Regions from separate parts of the Allocatenococcus thiocycli genome, predicted to be linked through region 2. Evidence: predicted binding sites of a transcription regulator. Region 2 holds the regulator's gene; the other holds the start of a gene.
The links. Region 2 encodes MetJ, which represses methionine synthesis genes. Its sites were predicted from a motif close to TTAGACNTNTANANGTCTAA; they were not measured.
Positions count from the first base shown of each region.

Region 1: a site for MetJ is predicted at 8,904-8,923, ahead of metE (5-methyltetrahydropteroyltriglutamate--homocysteine S-methyltransferase). Genes of this name have one in related genera too.

Region 1 is NZ_CAKLCK010000012.1:2,991-15,039, reverse strand. Features, by position in the region: gene L9Q40_RS05630 (1-aminocyclopropane-1-carboxylate deaminase/D-cysteine desulfhydrase) at 1-436, opposite strand, end outside; gene L9Q40_RS05625 (sensor histidine kinase) at 554-1,834, opposite strand; gene L9Q40_RS05620 (response regulator transcription factor) at 1,831-2,508, opposite strand; gene L9Q40_RS05615 (YgiQ family radical SAM protein) at 2,697-5,033, opposite strand; partial or broken gene L9Q40_RS05610 (EAL domain-containing protein) at 5,415-6,731, shown strand; gene L9Q40_RS05605 (HI_1241 family integral membrane domain) at 6,889-7,575, shown strand; gene L9Q40_RS05600 (DUF4250 domain-containing protein) at 7,705-7,905, shown strand; gene metR (HTH-type transcriptional regulator MetR) at 7,928-8,839, opposite strand; gene metE (5-methyltetrahydropteroyltriglutamate--homocysteine S-methyltransferase) at 9,101-11,383, shown strand; gene L9Q40_RS05585 (GspS/AspS pilotin family protein) at 11,502-11,888, opposite strand; gene L9Q40_RS05580 (YciI family protein) at 11,892-12,049, opposite strand, start outside.
Region 2 is NZ_CAKLCK010000035.1:32,973-45,021, reverse strand. Features, by position in the region: gene bfr (bacterioferritin) at 1-379, shown strand, start outside; gene L9Q40_RS14305 (malic enzyme-like NAD(P)-binding protein) at 590-1,861, shown strand; gene metJ (met regulon transcriptional regulator MetJ) at 1,977-2,297, opposite strand; gene L9Q40_RS14295 (O-succinylhomoserine (thiol)-lyase) at 2,524-3,687, shown strand; gene L9Q40_RS14290 (bifunctional aspartate kinase/homoserine dehydrogenase II) at 3,697-6,105, shown strand; gene metF (methylenetetrahydrofolate reductase) at 6,370-7,266, shown strand; gene L9Q40_RS14280 (PadR family transcriptional regulator) at 7,343-7,882, opposite strand; gene ppc (phosphoenolpyruvate carboxylase) at 8,325-10,958, opposite strand; gene argE (acetylornithine deacetylase) at 11,236-12,049, opposite strand, start outside.

The DNA of each region.
Region 1 (12,049 bases), on a different contig from region 2:
CTTCGGCAATTTGAGAGCGTCCTCCTTCAGGCATAAACAGCGTAGTTTCATCCAATCCACGTATATCCGAGATGTATTGGCTAGGGTGAAGCTCGCTGCCAACGTCTTTCATCGCTGTTATCTGCATTCCCAAATCGAGTGCGCCCCGATAATTACCAATAGGAGCGCTTTTTAACCACTCCGGGATATGACTGACATAAAACTCGAATGCCCACCCTTTAACTTTTGCGAGTGCAGCCAGAGAATACATCGCATTAGACTGGGCGGAGCCATAGCTAATCAGAGTCGTAACATTTGGATCCTGATCTTCTAATAACATCATGAATTTACGTGCTTTGTTCCCAGAAAAGTGGGAGTGCAGTAAATCATCGCGCTTTAGAAAGAATGTCTGACCGTTAAAGCTGTGTTGAGTGATTGGGCTTTCAGAGAGTTTCATGTGATGCCTGACGGAATAAACCGTGTCACCTGATCATTTTAAAAGGTGGCACAGTTTACCGTTATCGCTAAGAGAACAAAAGCGGGGAGGCTTAAAAATACCATTGATTTTTTAAGGTTATTCGTCGGTATGTTCAGATGCCAAATTGATCAAAGCTTCACACCCGCCTGATGAGTGCGTATTGATCACAAACTGCCAGCCATAGCGGCGGCACAAGTCATCAACGATCATGAGCCCTAAACCGTGTCCGTCAGAGTCTGGAACGGAAGAAAAGCCTTCTCCTTCATCTCGGACAGACAAAGTATCGTCGCTCATTTCAACGTAGATTTTGCCTTTAGAAGTTGCGGCAATACTATTTCGAATCAGGTTACTCAGAACGATATTAAGCACAGCGGTTGTTGCTCTTGTATGTGGGCTGCCTGTTACCGTCACTTCAAACTCAAGAGACTTTTCATCAGCCTGTGCCTGACTAAGTGAAACAATGTGGCGCAACTCCTGCTCAGAAATTCTCCGTACAGGGCTATCATCCGAATTTCGCTCATAACGAACTAATCCCAGCAATGCGTCGACCATGGTAGACATCTGCTGCGTTGCGTCCTGAATACGATGAACCTGTCGTTCCTGAAATGGTGTGCTGGAATTTCTGGCTAATAAGCTACTGGAGCCTTTCATGACGGTCAGTGGCGTTCTGAGCTCATGACTGGCGTAACGTGCAAAGGCTTGTTCTCGCTTAATGACCTGATTTACCTCGTTGCGATACTCGTTAAGTTGAGAGGCAAGGGCTTCGAACTCTTTCGCTGAACCTGGCGGGACAACAAACTTCTTTGATGTATCGCCTTGGTGCTCATCCAATTGCGTTTTCAGAGTGTTAATCGGCTCAATTAATCGCTGAGACAAGCGGAGTAACAAGCTGCCGAAGACAAAAATCAGTGCAAGTACCACCACCAGAACCAACCCGATAACATAAGAAAACTCGCTCCATGTAATCTCGATTTCATCAATTAACGAAATCAAGATGATGGGATGCTCCTCACCATCCTGCATGTAGGTGCTCATGTAAATCATGCGTGTATAGGGCTCTTCGCCGGCTTCACCTAAAAAATAGTGTTTATCTTGCAAGAAAGGGCGGTAAAAATCGGGAACGAGGTTGATGTCATTGTATGCCGTTGTGAGAAGATCAAGCTTTATGACTCCCTCGGAAGGCGTCTGTTTAAAATGTTCGATTGCTTCTTTTTTGTCGATCATAATTCGGCGCTCACCGACGCGATCTTCTGACCACAGCAGTGATCCACTTACTAACGCAAAGCAGAGCAATCCGATCACGACGGAAACCAGCAAGAAAAACAGTTCGAGTCGACCGGTCATACTTTTCGTATTACCGAGTAAGCGACGAATCATGCTCCCGGCTCCAAACGGAAGCCGACTTTAGGAATGGTTTTGAGCAAGTGCTCCTCGAAGGGTTTATCGAGTTGTCCGCGCAGCTGATAAATGTGGCTGCGAAGCACATCGTTATTTGGCTCGTTTTCTTGCCATAAACGAAAGGCAATGTCTTCTCGGGTTACGATTTCTGGAGCGCTTTGTACAAGCATTTCTAGAATGGTGTAAGTGGTTGGGTTTAGTGCCAACTGCTTGCCTTGGCGATACGCCTGGTGCGTTTTTTGGTCAATCGTTACTTCACCGTACTGGAGTTGGCTTGAGGCAACGTTACCACGATAGCGTTTTATTAGCGCAGTCATGCGAGCTTCGAGAATATCGAGGTCAAAAGGCTTAGTCAGGTAGTCATCCGCTCCATGGGCAAAGCCTTTCAGCATATCGTCGCGACTATCTAGAGCGGTCAGCATGAGTACAGGGGTATTATTTCCTGCGTCTCTTAACTTGTTACACAGCGTTAAACCATCCATACGCGGTAACATTAAATCGAGCAAAATAATGTCGAAAGAGTTACTAAGGGCAAGCTTAAGGCCAAGCTCTCCGTTGTCAGCGTAATCAAGCTGCATGCCAGCACACTCGAAATAATCGAACAGCATTCCAGCGATTTCTCGATTATCTTCTACTAAAAGTACACGTTTCATTCATTCTTATCCAATCTCGGCAATGTCGGTTTGCCCTTGACGAACATTATTCACTATAAGCGTGAAAAAGTTGTCAATGTTATAAACGATTCACCAGTATAAGTGACTGATTGAAAGCGTAACACGCAAAACAAAAGGGCTCCAGAATTGCTTCTGGAGCCCTTTATTAGATTTCGTTGTTTCGATGGTTATCGACGCTTAGGTTTGCGCTGACCGTCTGGTTTACCCTGAGCTTGAGGGCGGCCCTGGCCTTGTGGCTTACCGCCATTCGGACGGTTTGAGTTAGAGCCTGCTCGCTGGCCGTTGTTATTACCACGACCTTGACCACCTTGCGCTTTACCTGCGCCATTACGGTTGCCAGAAGGCTTGCCGTCACGAGAACCACTCTCAGAGCGTTTCTCAAGGTGACCACCAAAACCAGGCTGATTCTTGGTGTGTTTCGTGGCAAAACGGTTTGCACCGTGGCGGCCGGATTTACGACGCTGCGCTGGCGTTTGCGCATCAATGTCTTCAGCCGGAACCAAACAAGTGGCTTTGTCACCAATCAGATGTTTTTTGCCCATGCTAACCAATGCTTCACGAATCATGGGCCAGTTTGCCGGATCGTGGTAACGCAGCAGAGCTTTATGCAGACGACGCTGACGCTCACCTTTAGCGACAGGAATGTCTTCACGCTGTTTGTACTTCACGCGTTTCAGAGGGTTAGTCTCTGAGTAGTACATTGATGTTGCGTTACACATCGGCGATGGGTAGAAGTTCTGTACCTGGTCACACTCAAAGTTGTTCTTCTTCAACCAAAGAGCAAGGTTCAGCATATCTTCATCTTCAGTGCCAGGGTGCGCAGAGATAAAGTAAGGGATCAGATACTGTTTCTTACCTGCTTCAGCACTGTACTTCTCGAACATTTCTTTGAAGCGGTCGTACGTACCCATGCCTGGTTTCATCATCAGATCCAGAGGGCCTTTTTCAGTATGCTCAGGTGCGATCTTCAAGTAACCGCCAACGTGGTGAGTGACCAACTCTTTCACGTATTCTGGTGACTCAATCGCAAGATCGTAACGTACGCCCGACGCTACCATTACCTTCTTAACGCCTTCAACCTTGCGCGCTTCGCGGTAAAGGTCGATGGTGTGCTTGTGGTCTGTGTTTAGCTTGTTACAGATACCTGGGAACACGCAAGAAGGGCGACGACAGTTCGCTTCTGCTTTCGGATCTTTACAACCCAGACGGTACATGTTCGCGGTAGGGCCACCAAGATCGGAAATCGTGCCGGTAAAGCCGGGAACTTTGTCGCGAATTTCTTCTATCTCGTTAATGATCGATTCTTTAGAACGGTTCTGGATGATTCGTCCTTCGTGCTCGGTAATCGAACAGAATGAACAACCACCAAAACAGCCGCGCATGATATTCACTGATGTTTTGATCATGTCATACGCAGGGATTTTCGCCTTACCGTACATAGGGTGAGGGACACGTGCGTATGGTAAACCAAACACAAAGTCCATCTCTTCTGTGGTCAACGGAATCGGGGCTTGGTTAACCCAAAGTTCACGATCGCCGTGGCGTTGAATCAACGCACGTCCAGAGTATGGGTTGGTTTCCAGGTGCATCACACGGCTTGCGTGCGCATATAGAATGCGGTCGTTGTTAAGTTTTTCGAAGTTAGGTAAACGTACCGCTGTGGTTTTAGCATCATGACGTGACGGACGAATAGTGATTGGCTGCGCCGCAGCTGGTTCGTCTTTTTTGGTGTCGCACTGCGTTTCTACCTCGTATGGGTTCTTAGGTACGAACGCTTCTTTACGTGGTTTTTCAATACGAGACGAGTCGATGATGGTATAGCTGTCTGGCGCTGCAGGCAGGTTAACCGCTGTACCACGAATGTTCGTCATGTCAGAAATGTTTTCGCCGTTTGCGATGCGGTGTGCCACTTCAACCAGTGCACGCTCAGCATTACCAAATAACAAAATGTCGGCTTTCGCATCAAACAAAATCGAGCGACGAACTTTATCTGACCAGTAGTCATAGTGCGCAACGCGTCGTAGGCTGGCTTCAATACCACCTAGTACGATAGGCACTTCTTTATAGGCTTCACGACAACGCTGTGAATAAACTAAGGTCGCGCGGTCAGGACGTTTACCACCTTCGTTATTCGGTGTGTACGCATCATCGTGGCGAAGTTTTTTATCTGCGGTGTAGCGGTTGATCATGGAGTCCATGTTACCCGCTGTGATCCCAAAGAACAGATTTGGCTGACCAAGCTGCATGAATGCGTCTTTGTTCTGCCATTCTGGTTGAGCAATGATACCGACTCTGAAGCCTTGCGCTTCTAGTAGACGGCCAATGATCGCCATACCAAAGCTTGGGTGATCCACGTAGGCATCCCCTGTCACAATGATAATGTCACAGCTATCCCATCCTAGGGCATCCATTTCTTTGCGGCTGGTCGGCAAGAAAGGTGCCGAACCAAAACACTCGGCCCAGTATTTTTTGTACTCATGAATAGGAGTGATGTTGTTGGTCATATTTTGCTCTCTGTTCCAGGGAGCGCGAATTATAGCGATTTGATGATCAGGTATCTATACCAAACTTGTTTATTCAAGCTTAGTTCATCGAGTTTTATTTGGATTGTAAAAACTCGACGGACTTCTCAATGAATTTTTATCTACGATTACCCCGAAGCCCTTATAGTTATTAGGGTCTTGGTGTGAGGTGTCCCAATATCAATACAACCAATAAGCAACTGCTCCCTTATTGTGGTTCACGTTTATAATCAGATTATACAGAGCAATATTGAGAGTCAGGCAGCTACGTCAGTCGCATTTAGCCACTGCATTCGAAGTTAGGGTTTAAGAAGGAAGGGCTAGGTAATGGGTGAGTCAGCAACGGTAACACATAGAAGGGTATTGATGTGGATGAACAACGATAGCGAACAGGAACGAGACTGGTTCTCGTTTTTGCCCACAAAAGACCAATTTGAAAACAAACTAGAGCACTTCGCCAGAGAGAGCGGCCATCAAGATCTCAATATCATCATGACGCTGAGGCCGAACTTTAGTCAGAAGCGCTTAGTGGAGCAGCAGCTAGGGTTTGCTGACTTTATCACGCGCAGCCGCTACACAAAGCTAGCCGGTCAGTTAACTCGGAATGTATTTGTCGTGTGCTTGCAAACACCGCGTTGCCAGTGGCTAAGTACCATCAAGCTAATCGAAGTGGCTATGAAGGGATTCTTTACGGAATTAAAAAGTGAGATGGGCACAATGGTTCATGACACGATTGTTGAAGGACAAACTGGCGTTTCCGTACTTGGTTACGATACGAGCAGTCCCAAAAAGGCGCTAGCTTTGGCGGTTCAAACGATGGTGTCGTCTAAAGTAGGTGAAGGAGGATACTTCAATTTTTATAACAGCACGCTGCATACCGAGCTGCTAAAACGCCAGCACTTAGAAGCCTTCCTTCAAAAGAAAATCGATGGCGAACTTGTGGATGTCTATTTTCAGCCGATTGTGGACACCTACTCAGGTAAAGTCATTAGATTTGAAGCGTTAGCGCGGTTTCACCATGAAAATAGTAGTTACACTACGCAAGAGATGATTTCGGTTATCGAAGATCTGGAATTAATCGCCGAATTAGATGATATGGTTTGTCGAATCGCGCTGGAGCGCTGGTCTGAATTACAAGGCTTCTATGACGATAATGTAGGACTGTCCATTAACCGCTCTCTCAACACTAAGTTAGATGTATTACAGGTGTTGCAACGTTCATTAGATTTGATTAAATCCAGCAATGTCAATCCTGAACTGGTGACATTAGAATTAACCGAATCGGCTTACTTTGAGCAAGATGAAGCGCATACTCAAGCCTTGAAGCAGATCAGGCAAGAAGGGATCAAAATCGCCATTGATGACTTTGGTACCGGCTACGCTTCTTTTTCTTATCTCGGAAAAGGACAGTTTGATCTACTCAAAATTGACCGTAAGTTTGTCGCGGATATTCATGAGGGCAGCAGTAATTATTACATTGTTAAAATGATCACCGAACTGGCTCACCAATTGGGAGTAAAAGTGATTGCAGAAGGCGTCGAGCAAGTACAAGAGCGGCGTATTCTGGCCGACCTTGGGGTCGATTACCTTCAAGGGTATTTGTTTTCCCCGGCTGTGCCAGCCACGGATCTGAAGCAAGCTAAATATTGCCAGAGTTTATTTAGCTTGGGTTCGGGGTAATGAAAGCCTCTGCCTTCAATACGTAATCAGAAAATGCTGTCGAAGTGAGTTCGAAAGGAGAACAGAGCCGATTAATGGCCCTTTAGGGTTTAGGTGGTTTGGCGATAGGTGATTTGTTATTATCGCCACCCCAAACGACTTTTGAGCTTGCTACATCATGATTCAACAATTGCTGGTTACTTTTCCTCCTATGTTATTTGGCGCACAAGCGCTACTGACTTTGCTTTTAATCAAGGGCGATATTTGTCCGGGTCAGCGAGGTCGTCTACACAAAATGTTACCTGCAATAGGAGTCATGTGGCTGGCAGTGGCATCATTGCGCATTGAGGCGTTTATGGTGGTGTTTGCGATCTTCTATTTCTATTCTCAGGTTCAGACCAAAAAAACGCGTGAGAAAGGGCCAATTTGGGCATTGCACCTGGCGAATGGTTTGGCGTTTGCCTATGTCAGCATTCAAGTATTTGAACAGGCTAACTGGCCAGCGGCGTTTGCAATGGCGTTCATGATCTTCTTTCTTGGGGCTTCATTCTCTCAACTGCTACTTACGATTGCGCGTAGCCGTTTACAAGCGTTTCATCGAATCTTACCAGTAACCGGTATTGTATCTGGCATGTTGTTGGTGATTGCGACGCTGTTTTCCTCTTACCAGTTGGATGAGGCAGCATTAAGTGCCGCAACTCAACCAATATTCATTGCCTTGGCGATGTTGATCTCTTCTATTGTGGTTTGGTGTTGGCACATTTTCACCCATAAAAAACCTGAGAAAGTGCAGCTTAGTATCGCTTTCTTATTTGCTCTTGTTTCTATGACAAGCCTGCAAAGCTTGTTTTCAATGATCGCTTAATATCCCGTTTGTGAGCTCACGATCTAGAGTGGGCTCACTTTAAATTCGCCAGATTATGTCTACGCTGTATATATACCCGATCACTTGAGGTTATTTGGGGTATAAACCTTGTCGAAGAGGAGTGTCGCGATGGATTTAAGCAATGTAGGTAATCTGGATAGCATTATTCTGTTAGGTATCGTCAACGAAAAACTACGCTTAGAGTGTGACAGTTTTGACGAATTAGTATCGACTTATGAAATGGATACAGAGTCGGTAGTAGGCAAGCTGGATATGCTTGGCTACCAGTACGACCCTCTCACAAACCAATTCAAATCGTACGAACGCTAACAACGTTCAACATCTCCCATTCTTAAGCCATCTTGATGCCATCGAGGTGGCTTTTACATTGTTGTCTTGCGGTCGCGAAAAACGCCTGTAAATAGCGTTTGTCTTTCTCTGAGTTTCGAACAGCTGCAAACAGGCGACGCCACAACCCATTGCCAAATGGCTTACTGGTAATTAATCCTTGTCGAGAAAATTCTGAAATGGCCCAGTTCGGCAGCGCAGCAACCCCTAATCCAGCCGATACCATTTGTACTAACATCAATGTGTTGTCTGCTTGCTTCCACTTAGCTGGCTCCACACCGGCTGGTTGTAAGAAGTGTTTAACCACATCAAGTCGCTGTTTTTGAACCGGATAAGAGAGCATGGTTTGATCGGCAAGATCTTGAGGTTCAATAATCGCTTTATCAGCCAGTGGGTGGCTGGTGGACGTGATTAGGCGCATTTCAAAGTCAAACAAAGGCTCGTAGTGCACCTCTGAACGCGGCTGAATATCCGAAGTAATAACCAAATCCAGCTCTCCGGCGAGTAGGGCAGGTAAAGGCTCGAATCCAAAGCCTGAAGAAAAATCCAGCGTCACACTAGGCCACGCCAACTGGTATTCCTTAAGGGCAGGCATCAGCCATTGAAAACAAGAATGACATTCGATAGCCATGTGCAATCGGCCATTAACGTCTTCTTTCAAACTTGCCAGTTCATTCTCTGCTCTAGCGAGTTTCGGTAAAATATCTTCTGCAAGGCGCAATAGAATTTCACCTTCTGAAGTGAATTTCACCGGGCGGGTTTTCCTAAGAAACAACTGCCCACCAATGCGAGACTCCAGATCCTTAATTTGGTGCGAAAGAGCTGATTGAGTCAAATGCAACGCAGTTGCCGTGGCCGTCAGCGAGCCCGTATCTCGAAGCGAGGTAATAGTACGCAAGTGTTTTAGCTCTATCATGAATCTCTTTCATCCTTTAATGCTCACCATGAACTTAATTAACTTAACTGCAAAATATAGAAATGTAAACGTCTAGACGTCTATTAATTAAAGGTATTGGTGCGTTTTACGATCGCATTATGAATTTTTTTAATAAACAAGTTGAATATTTAGACCTTGTCCAATTTTAGTCTGAGAGAGATAGTTTAGCCATCCAGACATCCTACCGGTTAAGCCAGAGATGTTCTGACCAAAATAAACTGAATAATAAGGACTAGGGAAATGGCGACAATCACACACATACTTGGCTACCCACGCATTGGTGAAAAACGCGAACTGAAATTTGCGCAGGAAAAATACTGGCGCGGAGAAATCGATCAAGCACAACTCCAGCAGGTTGGCGCGCAGCTAAGAGCAAACAACTGGCAAGTACAAAGCGATGCGGGTTTGAGTTTTGCCACTGCCGGCGACTTTGCCTGGTATGATCACGTACTGACAACAACATTGTTACTGGGCCACGTACCAAAGCGTCATGCCGAGGGCACACCTAACCTAGATACTTTGTTCAAGGTTGGTCGAGGCCAGTCACAGGCTGGTTGTGGCTGTGCAGGCGCAGCAGCCTCTGACATGACTAAGTGGTTTAATACCAACTACCACTACATTGTGCCGGAATTTAGCAAAGACGATACTTTTGAGGTGAGCTGGCCGCAGCTATTTGAAGAGGTGAGTGAAGCCGTTAACGCGGGACACAAGGTTAAGCCTGTTCTACTTGGTCCATTAAGTTACTTGTACTTGGGTAAAGAAGTTGAAGAAGGCTTTGACCGCCTGTCATTGTTACCAAGATTGCTCACCGCGTATCAAGCAATTTTGGCTAAATTGGCTGCACTGGGTGTGGAATGGGTACAAATTGATGAGCCTATTCTGTCTCTTGAGCTGGAAAGTCAATGGGCGGATTCATTTAAACTGGCGTATCAAATCATACGCAGTGACGTAAAAGTGCTGCTAACGACTTACTTTGACGCTGTTACCGATACACTGGACAAAATTGTCGAGTTACCTGTTGATGGTTTGCACATTGACTTGTCTGCAGCGCCAGACCAGCTTGATGAAGTTGTGGAAAAACTACCACAAGGTTGGGTGTTATCGGCTGGCGTTATCAATGGACGCAATGTTTGGCGAGCGGATCTAAGTGCGCAACTGGCGAGATTACAACCGGTAAAAGAGAAGCTAGGCGATAAGCTGTGGGTTGCAAGCTCATGCTCATTACTGCACAGCCCGGTAGATCTAGAGCTTGAAACAGCGCTGAGTGAAGAAGTAAAAAGCTGGTTCGCCTTTGCTAAACAGAAAGTTACCGAGGTAGCCCTGTTAGGTAAAGCACTGGACGGCGATCAAAATGCGATTCTGGCATGCGACACCTACAGCCAGCCAATCAATGCGCGTAAAACGGCGACCCACGTGAATAAACCTCAGGTGCAGGCTCGTATTAATCGCATCACCGCGGAGCTAACACAACGCAGTGCTCCTTATCCTGAGCGTGCTGCGCATCAGGCCGAAGTACTGGGGTTACCGCTGTTGCCAACCACGACTATCGGTTCTTTCCCTCAAACCGGTGAAATTCGTGTTCAGCGCAGCGCGTATCGCTCTGGTCAACTTTCTGAATCAGATTATATTTCCGCACTGAAAGGGCATATTGCTGATGCGGTAAAACGTCAGGAAGCTCTGGATCTGGACGTGTTGGTGCACGGTGAAGCTGAGCGTAACGATATGGTTGAATACTTCGCAGAAAACCTGGCTGGTTTCCAAACAACCAAATTCGGTTGGGTTCAGAGTTACGGTTCTCGCTGCGTGAAGCCTGCTATTGTCGTTGCGGATATCGAGCGTGAAAAACCAATCACGGTTGAGTGGTCAACGTATGCACAATCTTTGACCAGCAAACAAATGAAAGGAATGCTGACCGGCCCTGTTACGATTCTGTGTTGGACATTCCCGCGTGAAGACATTACTCGTAAGGAGATCACCCAACAGTTGGCGCTGGCGCTGCGAGATGAAGTTTCTGACTTACAAAATGCAGGCATTAATATCATCCAGATTGACGAGCCTGCGATTCGTGAAGGGTTACCGCTTAAGAAGCGTGATCATAAAGCTTACCTGGAATGGGCTGTGGATGCGTTTAAGATTTCTGCAGGTAGTGCGAAGCCGGAGACGCAGATTCATACTCATATGTGTTACAGCGAGTTCAATGAAATCATTGACTCAGTTGCGGCACTGGATGCAGATGTGATTACCATTGAGACATCACGTTCAAACATGGAATTGCTAAAAGCGTTTGAAGAGTTTAATTATCCAAATGAAATCGGTCCTGGAGTTTATGATATTCACTCACCAAACATTCCAAGTGAAGAGTGGATTGAAGGTCTGATCAAGAAAGCGGCAGAAAAAATTCCGGTACAACGTTTATGGGTGAATCCAGATTGTGGTCTAAAAACACGAAACTGGGCAGAGACAGAGGCAGCGTTGGCGAACTTAGTCTCGGCAGCGAAAAAGCTGCGTACTGAGCTAGCATAAACAGCAGTTAAAGAAAAAGCAGGGGTGAGCCCCTGCTTTTTTGTATCTTTTAACCAGCCATTCAAATGCGATGCTTGGACGGTATCCAATACTGAGCTCGCTCGGCAAATTACTGTGATTAATTGCTACAGCGTTGTTCTGAAATCAGTTCATCCGCCATCAATTGACCGCGCGTATTACGCACTTTCACTCTATACATTAAACCCATATTGATATGATCTCGGATTTCTGGTTTGTGGCAAAATGTGTAGATACTCGAGTTAAGCATTTGTGCTAATGGTTTCGCTCCCATCGCGCCGTCGTTATAAATCATCATCATTTCAACGACATTCTTGTTAGAAGAAACCCGCATAATTTGCAGAGGTCCATATTCCATAGGTAGACCAGCAGAGAGAACACCGGCACGATTAGATGCCATCAGTTCCAGCTGACGCTCTTTATCCGCGGTAGACGTACAGCCTGCTAGCGCACCAAGCGCCAGAAACAAACACAGTAATTTTTTCATAAATTAAAACACTTTTTTGAACGGTTTGACGATCACGTTTTCGTAAACGCCCGCCGCCACGTAAGGGTCTTTATCTGCCCAGGCTTTTGCGTCTTCCAAAGAATCAAACTCTGCTATGACGGTGGAACCGGTAAATCCCGCTTCTCCTGGGTTGTCAGAAT
Region 2 (12,049 bases):
AGACTGGGGTTTAAAGCACCTGGCTGATAAGGAATATCACGAGTCTATTGATGAAATGAAGCATGCCGATCATCTCATTGAACGTATTCTATTCTTAGAAGGTTTACCTAACCTGCAAGATCTCGGCAAGCTGATGATCGGTGAAGATACCAAAGAAATGCTTGAATGCGATCTTAAACTGGAAATGGCCGCTATTCCTGATCTAAAAGATGCGATTGCTTACGCAGAAGATATTCGAGACTACGTTTCACGTGATCTGTTTCAGGATATCCTCGAAGATGAAGAAGAACATGTCGATTGGCTTGAGACTCAGCTTGGCTTAATCGAGATGTCTGGCATCGAAAATTATCTGCAAGCGCAGTATGTCGATGAGGAATAATCTCGGCAATTTCCTCGTTATGTTTACAAATCTGATGCTTACAGCAGTGCACCTGACTTAAAAGTTGGGTGCTTTTCCTGCTTATCTGGTCTAATCTCTTTTAATATCGATTTTTTAAGGATATTGCTCGCAATCTTACCTATGAAGATTGACTTCTATCCATTAGAATTTATTCCCCCTTACCTAAAAAATAAAAAGAGAAACGCCCACATGTCTGAAGACAAAGCAGTAACTCCCGAAGAAGAGCAGCGCCAACGAGCCCTTGACTATCATGCATACCCAACCCCAGGGAAGATTGCAGTCGAGCTGACAACACCCGCAGAAACCGCCGGTGATCTTGCATTAGCATATAGCCCTGGTGTAGCTGAGCCTGTACGTGAAATCGCACAAAACCCAGACAATGTATACAAGTACACCGCGAAAGGTAACATGGTTGCCGTTATTTCTAACGGTACCGCGATTCTTGGCTTGGGTAACTTAGGTCCGCTTGCTTCTAAACCTGTAATGGAAGGTAAAGCGCTACTGTTTAAGCGTTTCGCTGGACTTGATTCTATTGATATCGAAGTAAAACACCGCACGATCGACGAGTTCGTCAATACCGTAGCAAGCATTGCTGATACCTTCGGTGGTATTAACCTTGAAGATATTAAAGCGCCAGACTGTTTCGAAATTGAAAAGCGTCTTATCGAACGTTGTGATGTACCTGTATTCCACGATGACCAGCACGGTACCGCTATCGTAACGGCCGCTGGCATGCTGAACGCCATTGAGCTGCAAGGTAAGAAGCTTGAAGACTCTACGATCGTTTGTCTTGGTGCAGGTGCGGCTGCAGTAGCGTGTATGGAACTACTGATCAAATGTGGCGCGATGCGTGAAAAGATTTACATGTTGGATCGTAAAGGCGTGATTCATACTCGCCGTGATGATCTTAACGAGTACAAAGAGCTATTCGCAAATAACACCGACAAACGTACTTTAGAAGATGTGATTGAAGGTGCTGATCTGTTCCTTGGCGTATCAGGTCCAAACCTGCTTCCACCTGAAGCATTAAAACTGATGGCGGATAAGCCAATTGTTTTCGCATGTTCAAACCCAGATCCTGAAATTAAGCCAGAACTAGCACATGAAGTTCGTGATGACTTAATTATGGGTACGGGCCGCAGTGATTACCCAAACCAGGTAAACAACGTACTGTGTTTCCCATTTATTTTCCGTGGTGCGCTTGATGTGCGTGCAAGCGAAATTAACGATGAGATGAAACTTGCTGCGGTTGACGCTATTCGTCAATTGGCGAAAGAGCCAGTACCAGAAGCGGTACTGAAAGCGGCGGGTGTCGATAAGCTTGAGTTTGGCACTGACTACATCATTCCAAAGCCAATGGATGCTCGCTTACTGCCTCGCGTTGCAAAAGCTGTTGCTCAAGCAGCCGTTGACTCTGGTGTTGCTCGTATTGAAATGCCTGAAAACTACATGGCAGAGTAAGACAAAGATTTAAATGATGTACAAAAAATGGGACGCGATGGCGTCCCATTTTTTTTATGTCATTTTTTAGTATTAGGCGCTAAATCACCGCTTGGTGTATTCAACGTGCTCCTAATTACTCTTCGTCAAATGACTCAAATTCGATGCCCATTTCGGTCATCAGAGCTTTTGCTTCAGTCGGAATATCGTCAGGGCGATCTTTACGAAGGTCCTCGTCCGTTGGAAGTGGCTGACCCGTATACGCATGTAGGAATGCTTCGCATAGGAGTTCGCTGTTGGTTGCGTGGCGTAAGTTATTGATCTGACGACGAGTACGTTCATCAGTTAGCACTTTTAAAACTTTCAGCGGGATAGATACAGTGATTTTTTTTACTTGTTCGCTTTTCTTTCCATGCTCAGCATATGGGCTAATGTATTCGCCATTCCAGTCAGCCATTGCGTACCTTCATATTTGTAATAGGTTAAAAACTAATTGAGGTGCTGATTTTAGCTGCATTTACTGCCATAAGCAAAGACATATAGACGTCTAGAAGTGTTGACGTCTTAATTTTTGACGAGTAAAGTGACAAGAACAGTAAGGGAAGTGTGCAATTCATTGAATCTGACCATTTAGATATAGCGCATTCCCATTTAGAAGTCATCACCTGTGAAAGGATACACCCATGAGCTCCCGTAAGCCTGCAACTATTGCTGTACGCACCGGTATTGAGTCTGACACTCAATATCATGCTGTCGTTCCACCAATCTACCTTTCAACGAATTACGGCTTTCCTGCGTTTGGGGAAGTGCCTAAGTACGATTACACGCGTTCTGGTAACCCAAACCGTGGATTATTAGAAAGTGCATTGTCTGAGCTGGAGTCTGGCAAAGGGGCTGTCATCACTAACTGTGGTACGTCCGCACTGAACTTATGGGTGTCTGCTTTTATTGGACCTGATGATCTTATTGTTGCGCCAAACGACTGTTATGGGGGCACTTATCGTCTGTTTAACACTCGTGCAAACAAAGGCGATTTCAAGGTGCTGTTTGTCGATCAAACTGACGAACAGGCGCTGGATGCGGCATTAGCACAGAAACCAAAACTGGTTCTGCTAGAAACGCCATCTAACCCTCTGGTTCGTGTTGTCGATATTGCTGTCTTGTGTGAAAAAGCGAAGCAGGTTGGCGCATTAGTCGCGGTAGACAATACCTTTTTAACACCGGTGTACCAGAAGCCATTAGAGCTAGGTGCTGACTTTGTTATTCACTCTACAACGAAATACATCAATGGACACTCAGATGTGATTGGTGGTGTGATTATCGCTAAAACGGAAGAGCATGCAGAAGAGTTAGCGTGGTGGGGCAACTGTATTGGGGCGACAGGCACACCTTTTGATAGCTACATGACCTTGAGAGGTCTTCGTACTTTGGGTGCGCGTATGCGAGTGCATGAAGAAAGCTCACAGCAGGTGCTGGCTTACCTGCAGAAGCAAGCTTTGGTGGCGAAAATTTATCATCCAAGTCTTCCACAGCACCCTGGCCATGAGATTGCTAAAAAGCAACAGTCTGGTTTTGGCTCTATGTTGAGCTTTGAGTTTGCGGGCTCGTTTGAGCAGCTTAAAGCCTTTGTCAAAGAGCTTCAGTTGTTCTCACTTGCAGAGTCTCTGGGCGGGGTAGAAAGCTTGATTTGTCACCCAGCATCTATGACGCATCGCGCGATGGGTGAAGAAGCCTTGGCTGAAGCGGGTGTATCACAGCAATTGCTGCGCCTTTCTGTAGGGCTAGAAGATGCACAAGATCTTATTGCCGACCTAGAACAAGCATTCACTAAATCTGCACAGCAATAGGAGTTAATAATGACTGTACAACGTCAGCTACACAAGTTTGGTGGTAGCAGCCTGGCAAACCCAGAGTGTTACTTACGTGTAGCGGGAATTCTCAAGGAATACTCTGCAGAAAATGACTTGGTGGTGGTCTCTGCAGCAGGTAAAACAACCAACCGCCTGATTGAGTTCCTTGAAGGCTTAGAAAAAGATGGTCGAATTGCGCACGAAGCTTTGCAGAGCTTGAGACAGTTTCAAATCAGTCTCATTGAAGAGTTATTAGAGGGAGATGCGCAAGAACAGCTGCTTGCCTCCTTACAAGATGAATTCAGTACATTGGCGGAACTGACCTCTCCGCTGACCGAAGCGCAAAAGGCGGCGGTATTAGGCCACGGAGAAGTATGGTCTTCTCGATTACTGGCTGCTTTACTGACGCAAAAGCAACTGCCTGCTGTAGCGCAAGACGCGCGAGCGTTTCTGCGCGCAGAAGCGGGCACTCAACCAGAAGTTGATCGTGCTCGTTCATACCCGCTTATCAAAGAGGCACTGGCACAACATAGTCACAAGCGTGTGATCATTACCGGCTTCATGGCACAAAACGATAACGGTGAAACTGTTCTGCTTGGCCGCAACGGTTCAGACTACTCTGCAACCGTGATTGGTGCGCTTGCCGAAGTGAGCACAGTGACGATTTGGAGTGATGTAGCGGGCGTTTATAGCGCAGACCCTCGTTTGGTATCAGATGCATGTTTATTACCACTCTTAAGACTGGATGAAGCGAGTGAGTTGGCTCGTTTAGCTGCGCCAGTACTGCACAGCCGAACCTTGCAGCCTGTGGCTCAAAGTACCATGGACCTGAGCCTTAAATGCAGTTACCTGCCAGAGTCAGGTTCGACCCGCATTGAGCGAGTTCTGGCTTCTGGTCGTGGGGCGAAAATCATCACCTCACTGGATGACGTGCTATTGGTTCAGCTAGCATTTGCGCATGGACATGACTTTGAGAAAGCACAGAGTGATGTTCTGGAATCCCTAAAACGCGTTCAGTTGGAGCCACTGGCATTTGAAGCTCAGCCTGAACAGCAGATATTACGACTGGCATACACAGCAGAAATTGCTGGCGGTGCACTCAAGTATCTACAGGAATCTGATTTGGATGCGGAGATTAACCTCACTGATGGTTACTCTCTGATTGCTGCCGTAGGTGCTGGTGTGACAACTAATGCCAACCACTGTTTTGGTTTTCAGCAAAAGCTGAAACACTCTCCGGTGGAATTTATCGCTGAGACGGAGTCTGGTTTAAGTCTGGTAGCAGTATTACGTAACACTGATACCGAAGAACTGGTACAGACGGTTCATAGCCAGTTATTTCAGGCACAGAAGCGCGTTGCTGTCGCATTATGCGGTAAAGGGAATATCGGTTCGAGCTGGCTGAGTTTATTCGCTTCACAGAAGAATGAACTTGAAAAACGTCATGGCATGAGCTTTGACTTAGTCGCGGTGGTTGATAGCCAAATGTATTGGTTTGATAGCCAAGGCATTGATGCATCCAGTGTTTCAGCACGCTTCAATGACGAAAGTATTGCAAACGACGGCTCTTGGTTATCTCGTCTTGGTGCTTTGCAGGACTACGATGAAGCTGTGGTTCTCGATGTCACCGCCAGTCAGGAATTAGCGAAATGTTACGTTGATATCGCTCAGCAAGGCATTCACCTAATTTCGGCGAATAAAGTCGCAGGTTCAGCTGATAGTCAATATTACCATCAGGTCCAGGATGCGTTTGCCAAAATTGGACGTCACTGGCTGTATAACGCGACGGTAGGTGCCGGGTTACCAATCAACCATACGGTGCGCGATCTTCGTGAGAGTGGTGATGAGATTATTGCACTCTCTGGTATTTTCTCCGGTACGCTTTCATGGTTATTCCAACAGTTTGATGGCTCAGTGCCATTCAGCGAGTTAGTGGATTTAGCCTGGCAGCAAGGATTAACAGAACCTGACCCTCGCTCTGACTTAGATGGCTCTGATGTGATGCGTAAGCTGGTTATTTTGGCGCGTGAGTCTGGTCTGGATATCGAACCGGGAAGCGTAAAGGTAGAGTCGTTAGTTCCTGAAGAACTGCGCACGCTGAGCTTAGATGAGTTTTTTGATAATGCCGCGCTGCTGAGCCAGACTCTGCAAGAACGTTTGACCAAGGCGCGGAAAAACGATCAGGTACTGCGCTACGTTGCGCGTTTAGAGAAAGATGGCAAAGCGACCGTCGGCATCGAAGCCTTGTCCCGTGAGCATGCGCTGGCTAACCTACTGCCGTGCGACAATATTTTTGCTATTGAGAGCAAGTGGTACAAAGACAACCCGCTTGTTATCCGCGGTCCTGGCGCTGGACGTGAAGTGACGGCAGGGGCGATTCAGTCCGATCTAAACCGCCTTGCTGGGCTGTTCTAAACATTCAAAACCCCGGAATTCATCCGGGGTTTTTTATTCCTGTCTTGGTGCCATAATTAATCTCAGAACCGTTATTGGTGAACTATTTTTGTGGATAAATATTAGCCAATAATCAACTTGAACTATCCTCATCATTAACGTGAAAAAAATTCATAATCACAAGGTTGACATTAAATCGTATTCAATACATTCTGTAGACATATAGACGTCTAAACGTCGATTTAAGAATTTGATTTCGTGGCGGGTTGCCACAGGGAGAGTAAGATGGGTTACACGCACGCAGGCCATATCGATGCCTTAAACCAGAATATCGCTGAATTGTCAGACAATATTAATGTTTCATTTGAGTTTTTTCCGCCAAGCAATGAAAAGATGGAAGAGACGCTATGGAACTCTGTGCACCGTCTAAAAACACTCAAGCCTAAGTTTGTATCAGTTACTTACGGAGCTAACTCAGGCGAACGTGACAGAACTCATTCCATCATCAAAGAAATCAAATCAGAAACAGGCTTAGTGGCAGCACCGCACCTGACTTGTATCGATGCGACTCGTGAAGAATTGATTGAGATTGCCGATGATTACTGGAACAACGGTATCGAAAATATCGTCGCACTACGTGGTGATATCCCACCAGGTGGCGGTGCTCCTGATATGTACGCGTCTGATCTGGTTGAACTGTTGAAGTCTCGTCATGATTTCGATATCTCAGTTGCGGCTTTCCCAGAAGTGCATCCTGAAGCAAAAAGTGCACAGGCTGATCTGCTAAACCTTAAGCGTAAGGTGGATGCAGGTGCGAACCGAGCGATTACTCAGTTTTTCTTCGATGTAGAGTCTTACCTACGTTTTCGTGACCGCTGTGTTGTCGCTGGAATCGACGTAGAAATCGTACCGGGTATCTTGCCAGTCTCGAACTTTAAACAGGCGTCTCGCTTTGCTGCGCAGAATAACGTAAAAGTTCCAGGCTGGATGAGCAAGCAGTTTGAAGGTTTGGATGATGATCCGGTAACTCGTCAATTAGTTGGTGCAAGTCAGGCGATTGATATGGTGCGTGTACTGAGCCGTGAAGGTGTGAAAGACTTCCACTTTTACACGCTAAACCGAGCTGAGATGACTTACGCGTTGTGCCACACCTTGGGTGTACGTCCTCAAGTTGCAGTCTAAAACGTGAGTGAAAAAGAAAAGGCTTGCCCAATGGCAAGCCTTTTTTGTTGTTAAGCTATGAGCTGTTTGAAGTGGATTAGCCGATAACTTCAAGTTCAGTTAGCACTTCTTCTGCCCACGTGATCCACGTTTCGCGTAGTAGAAGGTTGCGGCGTAGTGTCAGGCGCTCCAGACGTGCTTGTTTATCCAGAGTAGACGGCGTCGCGTAGTATGCAGCTTCGATTTCTTTGTAGTGAGAAACCAGTTTGCGTGACTCTTCAACCAGTTCAGATAGTTGCTCACGGAAAGGTGCAGACGGTTGCACAGCACAAGCCATCAGCTTCGCTGAGAACTCGTCACGAACTGTTGGGTGTGCAGTTGGCTGATCAAACCATTCACCTAGTGCGCTACGTCCAGCATCTGTGATGGAGTACACTTTACGGTCTGGTTTGCCTTCTTGAGGCTCTAGTACGCAAGTAACCAGTTCTTTCTCAGCCATTTTGTTTAGCTCACGGTAAACTTGCTGGTGGCTCGCTTTCCAGAAGTAACCAATGCTAGCTGAGAATTCTTTTGTGATATCGTAACCGGTTGCATCGCGCGTGCTAAGCACAGTTAAGATTACGTGTGGTAATGACATGTCTTCAATCCAAATGGTCAATAAACTTGTAAACAAGCTACTTATACTTTCAGCTGCGCTCTTAATGGCGTTTTGAGTTTTTTATGCATAAGTAGCACCAACAAATGTTGGTCCTGTCACCTTAAAGCCGTTTATCACCTAGAAAGATGGGTGGAACCCATCGAGGCTGGAGCTGATATGGTTGGATTTATTCGCTCTCAGCAAGGCGAGTAGTATATAAATAATAAGCATGAAGTGGAATACTAGGAAAGAATAACACTAAAAAACTAACATAATACTCAGTAATGTATTTTTGTGGTTATTTATTCTGATTCATTGGTTCTTTTTGGGGTGTTTTTAGGGTGTTTATCTGGTTAATTGCTGTTCAATTTGATGGATATAAGAAAGGCTGAGCGATTGCTCAGCCTTTTATATCATAATCTGTTACAAGTAACAGGCTATTTTAACCTGTGTTACGCATACCTGCCGCGATACCCGCAATAGTCACCATCAGCGCTTCTTCAAGGTCTGCTGATGCTTCCTCATTTTGACGTGTACGATACAGCAACTCGGCTTGAAGCATATTCAATGGCTCAACGTAGATGTTACGTAAGCGGATGGACTCCAGACCCCAAGGGTCATGTTGCATCAGGTTCTCGTTGTTTTCTACATTCAGAACCGCTTTGATGTCCTTCTGAAGCTGCTCTCGTAATCTTTCGCCTAATGGACGAAGTGACTCATCAACCAAGCGCAGGTCGTAGTAGCGAGAGATATCGATGTTACACTTCGAGTACACCATTTCTAACATGCCAAGGCGCGTTGAGAAGAATGGCCACTCACGACACATCTCTTCCAGTAACGCTTGATGACCTTTGTCGATCGAGTACTGGATTGCTTCACCGGCACCTAACCATGCTGGCAGAACCAAACGGTTTTGGCTCCATGAGAAGATCCATGGAATGGCGCGTAAGCTCTCGACACCACCTTTAGGGTTACGCTTCGCAGGGCGCGATCCCAGTGGCAGTTTACCGAGTTCTAGTTCTGGGGTCGCCTGACGGAAGTAAGGTACAAAATCTGGTTCGCCGCGTACAACGCTACGGTACGCTTCACAGCTCACCTGAGACAGTACTTCCATCAGATCACGCCACTCTTGTTTTGGCTCTGGTGGCGGTAGCAGGTTCGCTTCCAGAATCGCACTGGCGTATAGGTTAAAGCTGTTTACGGCAACGTCTGGAAGACCCAGCTTAAAGCGAATCATCTCTCCTTGCTCGGTAACACGCAGGCCACCTTTAAGACTCTTAGGTGGCTGAGACAGTAACGCAGCATGCGCAGGAGCACCACCACGACCAACCGTACCACCACGACCGTGGAATAATGTCAGTTCCACGCCTTCCTCTTCAGCAACTTTAACCAGAGACTCCATTGCATGGTACTGAGCCCAGCCTGCAGACATAACACCCGCATCTTTTGCAGAGTCAGAGTAGCCAATCATGACCATTTGGTGGTTTTGGATAAAGCCACGGTATAGGTCGATATCCATCAGTTGTTTGATCACTGACTCAGCGTTATTCAAGTCGTCTAGGGTTTCAAACAGAGGACAGACATCCATGCGGTAAGGACAGCCAGATTCTTGTAGCAGTAAGTGAACTGCCAGAACGTCTGACGCGGTACGTGCCATGGAGATGACGTAAGCACCGAATGCTTCACGAGATTGTGCTGCAATGATCTTACAGGTGTCCAAAACCTCTTGAACTGGTTCAGATGGTTCCCAGTCACGAGGTAGAAGTGGGCGTTTGGAAGCCAGCTCATTAGTTAGGAACGCAAGCTTGTCTTGCTCACTCCACTGCTGGTAGTCGCCAATACCAAGATGGCGAGTCAACTCAGATAGTGCATCTGCGTGACGAGTACTTTCCTGACGAATATCCAGACGAACTAGGTGAACACCAAATGCTTTCACGCGGCGAAGAGTATCTAGCAGTGAACCATCAGCGATTACACCCATACCACACTCGTGTAGTGATTGGTAACACGCGTATAGAGGTTCCCAAAGCTGTTCTACTTTTTGTAGTGGTGCTTTGACTGCCAGCTTCTGACCATTGATCTTCGCATCAAGAATATCTTTGGTTTCGTTGAGCAGAGAGCGAAGCTGCTTGAGGATCGCACGGTATGGTTCGTGTTGATCATCTCCAGCCAGTTCACGCACTTGATCGTTGCTGACTGTCATCGACAGTTCACTGATCAGTTCGTTGATGTCATTTAGATAAAGATCTGCCGCCTTCCAACGCGATAGAAGCAGAACTTCACGCGTGATGTTGTGCGTAACAAACGGGTTGCCGTCACGGTCGCCGCCCATCCAAGAGGAGAAATGCACTGGACGTGCGTCGATTGGTAAACCTTCGCCAAGATAAGATTCCAGACGATCATTCATCTCGCGTAAAAACTCAGGTACGGCTTCCCATAGTGAGTTTTCTACAACAGCAAAGCCCCATTTCGCTTCATCAAGCGGTGTCGGACGTTGTTGGCGGATGACGTCTGAGTGCCAGCCTTGGGCAATCAGCTGTTCCAGACGACGTTCAGTTTTCTTGCGCTCTTTCGATGAAAGGTCGCTTAACTCTAGCTTTGATAAACACTCGTTGATTTTCACCAGTTTGTTGATCATGGTGCGACGAGTGATTTCAGTTGGGTGAGCCGTCAGTACCAGTTCAATATTCAGGTCACGTACAGCCTGAGCGGTATCAAGCTTGCTAACATCGTTTTGTACCAGTTTAGAAAATAGCGAGTTGATCGCGTCTGGTTCGCAGATGTGCTCTTCACAGTGACGTGAAATCGTGTGGTATTGCTCAGCAATATTCGTGAGGTTTAGAAATTGGTTAAAAGCTCGAGTGACTGGTGTCAATTGCTCATCAGGAAGGTGTTTAATTTCTTCTATCAAGCTTTCTTTGTCTGCTTGATTTCCTGCTTGGGCTGATTTGGATAATTTACGAATAGTTTCCACTTTCTCGAAGATTTCTTCGCCATGGGCATCGTGAATGGTATTACCCAGTAAGTGGCCTAACATGCGCACATTGCTTTTGAGTGCGGCGTATTTCTCGTTCATTGTCGTCCTGCCTCGTAAAAAAACTACATCCATTGTCCTTGTTAAGACACCAATCTAGCGAAAAGCACCAGTTCTAGTCAAATAAAGCCGACTATGTTTGTAATTATTCCGCTTCTCTCCTGATTTAGAGCAAAGTTACTAGGCCTATGGCTTAATAAATGAAAATTAATTACAAAATAACAAGTTAAATTAGTGTTAACGGTTAACTCATTGTGGTGATAAAGAATCGTCTGTACAGCTCATCGGAGCTGTACAGGTATGTTGTCTTTTTATTTCGCTAACAACAGTATTTGACCATTGCTTTAGACAGTACATCAATGGTCGGGTCAATAAAATCAAAAGCAAGAAACTCATCTGGCTGGTGGGCCTGATCGATAGAGCCCGGTCCAAGTACCAAGGTTGGGCACAGTTCCTGTAGAAATGGCGCTTCTGTACAGTAGTTCACGGTTTGAGAGCTGGTTTCACACAGTTCTTCTACGCCACCAATGAACGGGTGGTCATGAGGACACTCGTAACCCGGAATGGATTCATGCAGAGGTACTATCTCAATACGTCCCGGCCATTTGGCTTCCACTTCTTTTAAAGCACCGCGTAGCATGTTCTCCAGACCATCTAAGCTAATGCCTGGTAATGGGCGAACGTCGTAATGCAATTCGCAGCAGCCACAAATACGGTTTGCGCTGTCACCACCGTGAATATGGCCCAAGTTCAATGTGGGGTTAGGGATAGCAAAACCCGGGTGGTGGTACTCTTTTATTAACTTATCGCGCAGCTGCATCATGGCAAACATCACTTCATACATGATCTCAATGGCGTTAACACCAAGCGCAGGATCGGATGAATGACCTGACTTACCCGTCACACGAATGGCGTTGGCGACATGACCTTTATGGCCACGAATTGGAACCAGGCTGGTCGGTTCGCCAATAATGCAGTAGTCCGGTTTAAACGGCGCATTAGCGGTAAAGTGTCTAGCACCTAACATCGTGGTTTCTTCATCACAGGTCGCTAAAACATAAAGTGGCTTCTTCTGTTTACTCCAATCGACTTTCTTGACGGCTTCATAAATGAAGGCAAAGAAGCCTTTCATG